One region of the Pseudoxanthomonas putridarboris genome, then DNA from elsewhere that is predicted to be linked to it. Evidence: riboswitches for the same ligand, from Rfam matches in the RefSeq annotation. Region 1 holds a riboswitch; the other holds the start of a gene.

What was found. A riboswitch is a leader RNA that binds a small molecule or an ion and turns the genes downstream of it on or off. The one in region 1 is predicted to bind cobalamin.
Region 2: linked by a shared signal. The riboswitch ahead of AAD027_RS13705 (TonB-dependent receptor domain-containing protein) and the one ahead of AAD027_RS03275 (ribonucleoside-diphosphate reductase subunit alpha) in region 1 are both predicted to bind cobalamin.

Annotation. Positions count from the first base shown of each region.
Region 1 is NZ_JBBWWT010000001.1:740,039-744,965, forward strand. Features, by position in the region: gene AAD027_RS03260 (hypothetical protein) at 475-672, shown strand; gene AAD027_RS03265 (hypothetical protein) at 828-1,007, shown strand; gene AAD027_RS03270 (hypothetical protein) at 1,071-1,541, shown strand; cobalamin riboswitch at 1,808-2,031, shown strand; gene AAD027_RS03275 (ribonucleoside-diphosphate reductase subunit alpha) at 2,309-4,645, shown strand; gene AAD027_RS03280 (ribonucleotide-diphosphate reductase subunit beta) at 4,868-4,927, shown strand, end outside.
Region 2 is NZ_JBBWWT010000006.1:104,719-109,645, reverse strand. Features, by position in the region: gene phaP (TIGR01841 family phasin) at 1-204, shown strand, start outside; gene bioD (dethiobiotin synthase) at 443-1,111, opposite strand; gene AAD027_RS13715 (GAF domain-containing protein) at 1,341-1,826, shown strand; gene AAD027_RS13710 (TfoX/Sxy family protein) at 1,823-2,194, shown strand; cobalamin riboswitch at 2,284-2,505, shown strand; gene AAD027_RS13705 (TonB-dependent receptor domain-containing protein) at 2,623-4,515, shown strand; gene AAD027_RS13700 (DUF3861 domain-containing protein) at 4,562-4,876, opposite strand; gene AAD027_RS13695 (PadR family transcriptional regulator) at 4,873-4,927, opposite strand, start outside.

The DNA.
Region 1 (4,927 bases):
ATGTCAAAGCCAGCGACAGAGGACCTGCAAGACAAGTCACATTTATGCGCAAGCAATATTGGCATCAATCCGTACAGAACCGCTTGCACACGGTCGCAAGTAGTTGATGTGAAAGGTGCTAGTTAATGTGATTGCAAGCCAGACTTGCGCGCTGCGGAGCAACGCCCATTGCGGACGTTCCGGATTCTGAGTAAGGATCGGCAACAGGCAGATAATGCCCTGCTGCCCAGATCACTTCACCGGTTATAGGGGACGTGGAAGCTCAGGCTTCATGTCACGCAAGGAATCGCAGTCCGCATGTCGCAGCCGCTGTTTCGCAAGGAAGTGCTCGATGCCAAGCGCGGCAGCTGGCAGGGCGGTACTCGCTGGCGTAACCGTTGCGGCTGTGGGTGCTGACGCTGACGGCGATCGTTGCGGCTGCCGTGGTCGCCAATGGAACGCTTGCGCGAGCTGGAAGACGGGTAGTACCTCAGCGTGCTGCAGATCAAACAAAAGGAAGCCGATGTGCTCGAGTACACCGGGCAGATGCAGGCCTTGCAACGGCAGGCCATCGGCACGTGGTGGCTGATCACGCAACTGCAGCAGGCCATGCAGGAATTGCCGGGACAGCAGCAAGCCGCGGGCGCGGGCGTTGAAGCCGGGAATGCTGCTGGATGCGGACATTCTGGGTGAGAGACGCCGGCTGATCGAATGGATTTTCGAGCCGTTGTATTCGCTAAAGAAGAAGGTAGGGAGTGGATGACCTCGCTTGAACAATGAGATTGCCGGGTGTGTTCCTGGTCCTACGGCACAGGGGCTGTGCCAACCAATGTAAAGGAGAAGTAAGAATGCGAGAGTTGTCTATGCTGGAAGCTTCCGAGGTTTCAGGCGGAAACAAAATACTTGTTGAGGTCATCAAATGGATTGCAGGTAGTCTTGCTTGGGATGCTCTTAAAGGCGGAGAGGAGCAGGATTCTGATAAGTTCATCGTTGATAAGCCGGGCCCCTCCAGTGCAGTGTCTGGTTAAATTGTGAGATTGGGGCTGGCCTCCGAGTGGAGGCTGGCCTCATCTTGAGGAGAATTTTGCTCGGTGCACGACGCAAGAAGAATAGTTTTCACAAGTGCGAAGGCAGCATTGTTTAGCTTCTTCGCGGCAGTTTTCGTTGCGCTTGTCCTTTATTTTACTGCCGGATACGCGCTATCAGGGAGCAATGAGAACATATGCAGGGTTAATTACCTTCCAGGCTTATTTCTCGGAATCGTGTTCGTTGCGCCGCTAATTGAAACCGTCGTGCTGGCTGCAATTTATGGCTTGGCTAGATTTTTCTTTAGCGCCATAGCATCGGCTCGCCTAGCAGCCATCATTCTCGCCTTATTGCATAGCTTGGTTTGGTGGGGTTGGACTCTTATTCTGATTGTTCCGTTCCTCGTCTTCGCCAATCCTCTTTCAAGCTATCGAAACGGGATAGAGAGCAGGGTGGCGGCTTCGCTGTTCACCCATGGGTTCCACAACTTTTATGTGTTCCTTGTTACTGCGATGGCGGTATGGGGTGACTGCTGATCAATGAGCCATGCTCGCCAGCCGGCCGAGACCGTGTTCACGCAGCCTCTACCTTGGCCACCTGCGTACATACCTGATGAAGTTGGCCCATGCTGGTCGCCTTGGACTTGATCCTTGATCAGCTCGGCCAACGGGTGGGCCGTGCAGATGGCATGCGATGGAGTCGCAGACCGTGTCGTTGATACAGCTCGGACCGCGTGGAACACCCGGAGTTGCGTCAGGCTGCGTTCCACACCACATCTGGTGTTGACGTAGAAAGCCTACCCCACTATGTTGTGGCCGTCGGTTTCCCCGGCCAGCAAGCCGGGGAATGAAAAGGGAAGCCGGTGCGGCTCGTTCGAGCCCATTCCGGCACTGCCCCGCAGCGGTAATTGGGAACGACCCCGCCACACGCACTGGGATGCACGTCCCGGGAAGCGGCGGATGTAGGAGGAAGGCCACGCCTTCCGCGCCCATGAGTCCGAAGACCTGCCGACAGCCGCGCGTTGCACACCGCGCGGTGCCGGCCGCGGATTCTCCGGGGGGGAGATGGCTGGCGAAGCAGGGCACCCGCAGTCCGTCTGCGCGGTCTCGCCCCCTGCGACGCCGCTTCCCCACGCTGGTCCTCCATCCGGCCTTGCGCTACCTGCGAGGGACAGGTCGCCGCGTGCATCACGCATGGAGGAACACCCGTGACCCAGACCGATACAGCCGTGGCCGACGCCGCCGGCACCACCCCATCCCAGAAGGACGCGTTCCTGCTGACCCCGCCGCCCACCGCCACCGCGATGAGCGTGACCAAGCGCAACGGCGGCCGCGAGCCGGTGGACCTGAACAAGATCGTCCGCGCCGTGCAGCGCAACTGCGAAGGCCTGCACGCCATCGATCCGATGCGCGTGGCCACGCGCACCATCTCCGGCCTGTACGACGGCGCCAGCACGCGCGAACTGGACGAACTGTCCATCCGTACCGCCGCGCTGCTGACCGCCGAGGAACCCGAATACAGCCGCCTGGCCGCGCGCCTGCTGGCCGGCTACATCACCAAGGAAGTCACCGGGCAGGAGATCCACGCGTTCTCGCAGTCGGTCACCCGCGGCCACGAGGTCGGCCTGATCAACGAGCGCCTGCTGGGCTTCGTGCAGACCAACGCGCGCAAGTTGAACGACGCGCTGGACGCCTCGCTGGACCTGCAATTCGACTACTTCGGCCTGCGCACGCTGTACGACCGCTACCTGCTGCGCCACCCGCACACGCGCAAGGTGATCGAGACGCCGCAGCAGTTCTTCCTGCGCATCGCCTGCGCACTGAGCGAGGACGTGCTCGAGGCGCTGGCGCTGTACCGGCGCATGGGCAACCTGGATTACCTGCCCAGCTCGCCGACGCTGTTCAACAGCGGCACCACGCACGAGCAGCTCTCTTCGTGCTTCCTGCTGGACTCGCCGCAGGACTCGCTGGAATCGATCTACCAGAAGTACGGCGACATCGCCCAGTTGTCCAAGTTCAGCGGCGGCATCGGCGTGTCGTACACGCGCGTGCGTTCGCGCGGCTCGCTGATCAAGTCCACCAACGGCCACAGCAACGGCATCGTGCCGTGGCTGAAGACATTGGATTCCTCGGTCGCGGCGGTCAACCAGGGCGGCAAGCGCAAGGGCGCGGCCTGCGTGTACCTGGAGCCGTGGCACGCGGACGTGGAAGAGTTCCTGGAGCTGCGCGAGAACACCGGCGACGAGGCGCGCCGCACGCACAACCTCAACCTGGCCAACTGGGTGCCGGACCTGTTCATGAAGCGGGTGGAAGCGGATGCCGACTGGTCGCTGTTCGATCCACGCATCGTGCCGGAGTTCACCGACCTGTACGGCGACGCGTTCGAACGCGCCTACGAGCAGGCCGAGGCGCAGGGCAAGGCGGTCAAGTCGATCAAGGCGCGCGAGCTGTACGCGCGGATGATGCGCACGCTGGCGCAGACCGGCAACGGCTGGATGACCTTCAAGGACAAGTGCAACCGGGCCAGCAACCAGACCCTGCGCGCCGGCAACGTGATCCACCTGTCCAACCTGTGCACCGAGATCCTGGAAGTGACCTCGGCCGAGGAAACGGCGGTGTGCAACCTGGGGTCGATCAACCTGGGCCGGCACTTCGACGAGGACGGTTATTTCGATTTCGACAAGCTGGCCGAGACCGTGCGCCTGGCCGTGCGCCAGCTGGACCGCGTGATCGACCTGAACTTCTATCCCATCGAATCGGCCCGCCGCGGCAACCTGCGCTGGCGCCCGGTCGGGCTGGGCGTGATGGGCCTGCAGGACGTGTTCTTCAAGCAGCGCCTGGCCTTCGACAGCGACGAAGCGCGCGCGCTGTCGGCGAAGATCGCCGAGACCATCTACTTCAACGCGCTGGACACCTCGGTGGAACTGGCGCAGGAACGCGGCAGGCATCCCTCGTTCGCCGACACCCGCGCGGCGCAGGGCGAACTGCAGTTCGACGCCTGGGGCGTGGTGCCGTCCGATGCCGCGCGCTGGGACGCGCTGCGCGAGCGGATCCGGCAGCACGGCCTGCGCAACTCGCTGCTGATCGCCATCGCGCCGACCGCGACCATCGCCTCGATCGCCGGCTGCTACGAATGCGTGGAGCCGCAGGTCAGCAACCTGTTCAAGCGCGAGACGCTGTCGGGCGACTTCCTGCAGGTCAACCGCTACCTGGTGGAAGAACTGAAGAAGCTGGGCCTGTGGACGCCGGAAGTGCGCGACGCCATCAAGCAAGCGGAGGGCTCCATCCAGGGCGTGATGCAGATTCCCGACACGCTGCGGCACATCTACCGCACCACGTGGGAAATCCCGATGCGCTCGCTGATCGACATGGCCGCCGACCGCGGCGCCTTCATCGACCAGTCGGCCTCGCTGAACCTGTTCATGGAAAGCCCGAACATCGGCGCGATGTCGTCCATGTACATGTACGCGTGGAAGAAGGGCATCAAGACCACCTACTACCTGCGCTCGCGCCCGGCCACCAAGATCGCCAAGACCACGGTGGGCAGCGCGGCGGCCACCGCGCCCAAGCCGGAGTACACCCCGACCGAGGCCATCGCCTGCTCGCTGGAGAACCCGGAAGCCTGCGAGGCCTGCCAGTAACACGCTCCTCTTGTCGGCGCCGCCGACGGACGACGGAATACGGATGTTCCAGGCGCAGGGACGCGCCAGCCCATGAATCCACAAGCCCCTCTCCCGCCGGGAGAGGGGTTGGGGTGAGGGTACGGCAAAGTGACGTTGGTTCACCGCCGCTGTCCTCGCCGCACCCTCATCCGCCCTTCGGGCACCTTCTCCCGGTGGGAGAAGGGAAAAGCGAGAACCACCATGTCCACCCACAACCGCCAACTCCTGCTCGACCCCGGCTTCGAACTGACCCTGCGCCCG
Region 2 (4,927 bases), on a different contig from region 1:
GGCTACAAGAACCTGTGGCCGAAGGGCCTGCAGGTGGCCAAGGACAACGCCGAGCGCGTCGTCGCCGCCAGCCAGGAAGTGTTCGGCCTGAGCCTGAAGACCGGCGAAGCCCTCGGCCAGTTGGTGAAGACCCAGTTCGAGACCGCGACCGACAACGTCCAGGCCACCGTGGCCAAGGCGACCAAGGCCGCGAAGGGCAAGTAATCCGCCCTGCTCCAACGCTTATTGCGCGGCTCCCCCTCCCTCCGCGCAGACCGACCCGGCAGCATCCTCACGCTGCCGGGTTTTTTATTGGCATAGAGCGGCAAGGGGGGAAGAGTGAAGTCGGCGGCTTCGCCGCCTGTAAGTCGGAAGCAACAGCGCTTTTCCTTAGCCTTTCACAGGCGGCGCAGCCGCCGGCTTGCCAGTGCGCGCAGCGCACGACTTCCCGCCTCCTATCGCTTCAGCCCGGTGGCGATACGTGCGTGGCCAGTTCACGCACCGCCACCTGCGGCGAATACGGCAACCGCCCCCAGCACGGCACCGGCAGCCGCGCGCCAAGCAGTGCGAAGTTCTCGTCGCGGCGCTCCATCCGCGGGTCCACTTCATTGGCGATCCAGCCCACCAGCCGTGCGCCGTCGGCCTCGATGGCCCGGGCGGTCAGCCGGGCATGGTTGACGCAGCCCAGCCGCATGCCCACCACCAGCACGACCGGCAGGTGCAGCACCTCCACCAGGTGGCGCTGATCCAGCGTGGCGCTGAGCGGCGCGGCCCAGCCGCCCACGCCCTCCACCAGCACCACGTCGGCGCTGGTGCGCAGGCGCTCGAAGGCGGCGCTCATCGCGCCCAGGTGCAGGTCGACGCCCGCCTCGCGCGCCGCGATTTCCGGCGCCAGCGGCGCGGGCAACGCGAAAGGGTTGAGGTCCGCGTACGGCGGCATCGGGTCGCTGGCGGCCTGCAGCGCCAGCGCGTCGTCGTTGCGCCAGCCGTCCTCGGTCAGCACGCAGCCACTGGCCACCGGCTTCATGCCGACCGCCCGCAATCCGCGCGAGCGCCACGCATGCAGCAAGGCGCAACTGGCCACGGTCTTGCCCGCGCCGGTGTCGGTGCCGGTGATGAACACCTTATCCATGCGCCGGTTCCGCAAGGGCCCACGCGGCGACCCTGAGGGCGAAGACCGCATCCATGCCGCCATCCCGCCGCGCGTTCCCGCGCCCGCGCTGGCGACCCATGCGCTCGTTCGCCTTCGTCGTGTCGGCCATCGCCGTGCCTGCTGTTCTTGGATACGCCGCATCATATCGGCCCGGGTCGTTCCGGCCACGTTCCCGGCGAACCCACCGGCGCGGGAGTAGAATCAGGCGATGTCATTCACCGCACAGACCCTGTCCGGCGACAAGCCGGAACAATATGCGCAGCTGGCGGCCCAGGCCCGCGCCCTGCTCAGCGGCGAAACCGACCGCATCGCCAACGCCGCCAACCTCGCCGCGCTGCTCTACCACTCGCTGCCGGACTTCAACTGGGCGGGCTTCTACTTCTTCGATGGCCGGGAATTGGTGGTGGGCCCGTTTCAAGGGTTGCCTGCCTGCGTGCGCATTCCGCTGGACAAGGGGGTGTGCGGCGCCGCGGCGCGCACCCGCCAGACCCAGCGCGTGGAGGATGTGGAAGCCTTTCCCGGCCATATCGCCTGCGATGCCGCGTCGCGCTCCGAACTGGTGATCCCGCTGGTGAAGGGCGACGCGCTGGTCGGCGTGCTGGACCTGGACAGCCCGCGCGTGGCGCGTTTCGACGCGGACGACCAGCAGGGCATGGAAAACATCGCGCGCATCTTCGTGGAGTCGCTGGAATGAGTGCAGCCAAACTGCGCAACATCGGTCCCAAGTCCGCCGCCTGGCTGCGCCAGGTGGGCCTGCGCACGCAGGAGGACCTGGAGTCCGTCGGCGCGGTGGAGGCCTTCATCCGGGTCAAACGCGCCGGCTTCCGCCCCAGCCTGAACCTGCTGTACGCACTGGAAGGCGCGCTGCTGGACTGCCACTGGCAGCAACTGCCGGAAGACCGCCGCGGCGACCTGCTGACGGCCTACGAGGCCGCCGCCGCGCTGTTGCCGCCGCCGCGCGGCCGCCCCGCCGCCGGTCCGGTCACCACCACCCACACCGCGCGCGACGAGGACACCGGCCCCTCGCTCAACCTGTTCGACTCCACCGGCGGCGACGATTGACCCGTAGGAGCGCCCCATGGGCGCGATGCTTCTCGTTGGCGGAACGAAGAGCATCGCGCCCATGGGGCGCTCCTACGGCCGCATCCCGTATAATCGCCGCGCTTCAAGGTGACCTGCGGCCACGCGCCGCGGGTTGAAACGGGAAGCCGGTGACGTGCCCGCACAGCGGCACCATTCCGGCGCTGCCCCCGCAACGGTAAGCGAAGACAACCGCGGCATCGGCCACTGTGCGATCGCATGGGAAGGCGCCACGGCGGAGTGCATGGCACTCGCTCGCGAGCCCGGAGACCGGCCTGGAAGTCCACTGGTTGCGATGCGGAGGGCGTCGCGGCGTGCCGCGCCGTTCGCCTGCGCTGTCCGCAACGTTCCCCTTCTTGCCGCAACTCCACCCTGACGATGCGCGCGGGGCGCGCGATGGAGTTGTTCCCATGCACAAGCGTTTTCCTTCCTCCCACCGGCTGGCGCTCGCCGTCGCGCTGGGCCTGCCGTTCGCCGCACTGGCGCAGGACGCCACCACCGAACTGGACGAGATCGTGGTGTCCGGCACGCGCACCGAGGTGTCGGTGCGGGACAGCCTGGTGCCGGCGCAGGTGATCGGCCGCGAGGAGATCGAACGCAGCCAGGCGCGCAACCTGTTCGAGCTCCTGAAGGGCCGCGCGGGCCTGGGCTTCTCCAACCAGGGCGGTGCGGGCAAGCTGACGACCTTCAACATCCGCGGCACCGAGTCGGACCACGTGCTGGTGCTGGTGGACGGCATCCGCATCGGCTCGGCGACGGCGGGCCTGGCCTCCTTCCAGGACCTGCCGGTGGACCAGATCGAGCGCATCGAGATCGTCCGCGGTCCCCGCTCCAGCCTGTACGGCTCGGAGGCCATCGGCGGCGTCATCCAGATCTTCACCCGCCGTGGCGGCCAGGGCCTGTCGCGCCACCTGCGGATCGGCGGCGGCAGCCACAATCTGCGCGAAGCCAGCGGCGGCTTCGGCTACGGCGGCGAGCGCGGCTGGATCGGCGCCGATGCCGCCTACCAGAAGACCGACGGCATCGACGCCTGCCGTGGTTCCGGCACCCTGTTCCAGGGCTGCTTCACCGACGAGCCGGACCTGGACGGCTACCGCAACGTCTCGCTCAACGTGCGCGGCGGCGTGAAGCTGACCGACACGCTGACGCTGGAAGGCCATGCGCTGAACGCCGATGCCGAGAACGAGTTCGACGGCAGCATCTTCGGCGGCAACGAAGCCGACAACGCGCAGCAGGTGCTGGGCGGCAAGCTGACGTGGACGCCGTCGGGCCGCATCAATGTCACGACACAGGTGGGCCGCGCTTCCGACAAGTCGGACAACTACTTCGCCGATGCCGCGGCGGGCACCCGTGTGTTCGTCAGCACCTTCGATACGCGCCGCGACACCGCGTCGCTGCAGGGCGACTTCGGGATCGGCGAGCATCATCTGCTCAGCGCCGGCGCCGACTGGCAGCGCGACGAGATCACCAGCAGCACCAACTACGTCAACGACGTCACCGGCACCCCCGTCGACAGCCGCGACAACACCGGCGTGTTCGTCGAGTACCAGGGCCGCTACGGCGCGCAGCAGGTGCAGGCCAGCGTCCGCAACGACGACAACGACCAGTTCGGCAACCACGCCACCGGCAACCTCGGCTGGGGCATCGGCTTCGGCAGCGGGTTCAAGCTCACCGCCAACGCGGGCACCGGCTTCAAGGCGCCCACCTTCAACGACCTGTACTTCCCGTTCTCCGGCAACCCGGACCTCAAGCCGGAGAAGTCGGAAAGCCTCAACATCGGGCTGGCGCAGTATGCGGACACGTGGAACTGGACGTTCAACGTCTTCGAGACCCGCATCGACGACCTGATCGCGCTGGACGCCGACTGGCTGCCGGACAACATCGAGAAAGCGCGCATCCGCGGCGCGGAACTGACCGGCGCCGTGGCGCTGGCGGGCTTCGACATCGCCGCACAGGTCAGCCACGTCGATCCGCGCAACCGCACCGCCGGCGACAACCTCGACAACCTGCTGGCGCGCCGCTCGCGCAACACCGCGCGCATCGACGTGGACCGTGCGTTCGGCGCCTTCCGCGCCGGCGTCACCGCCAACGGCGCCAGCCACCGCTACGACAACGCGGCCAACAGCGTGCGGCTGGCCGGCTACGGCACACTGGACCTGCGGCTGGAATACGCGATCAACGCGGAATGGTCGGTGCAGGCCCGCGCCACCAACGTGTTCGACCGCGAGTACGAGACCATCGCCTGGTACAACCAGCCCGGCCGCGAATACGGCGTCAGCCTGCGCTACCAGGCGCGCGATTGAGCGCCCGGTACAGGAAGGAAAAAGCCCGGCGATGCCGGGCTTTTTTTCATGCGCCCTCGGCGGATGGGGCCACCATGCCCTGCTTGAGCGTTTTCATGAAATCGCGGAAGTGCGGCGCGAATCCGGCGAACAGCGGATGGCCGCGCTGCTCCAGCATGACTTCGCTGAACAGCTTGAGCCCCACCGCCAGCGCGGTGGCGGACTCGGGCGTGAGATCCGGGCGCTGGCGCATGCGTTCGACGATGGCGAACACGTCGTCGTGGTTGCCCACCTCGAAGCGCAGCGGCGCGTCGTAGGCGGACGGACCGCCTTTCGGGTCGGCCAGATGTTCGAGGGTGACGCGGTAGCGATGCTGCTTCATGGCGCGGCCTCCCCGGCGGCACGGGCGCTGCCGCCCGCCTCGCGCCCGATC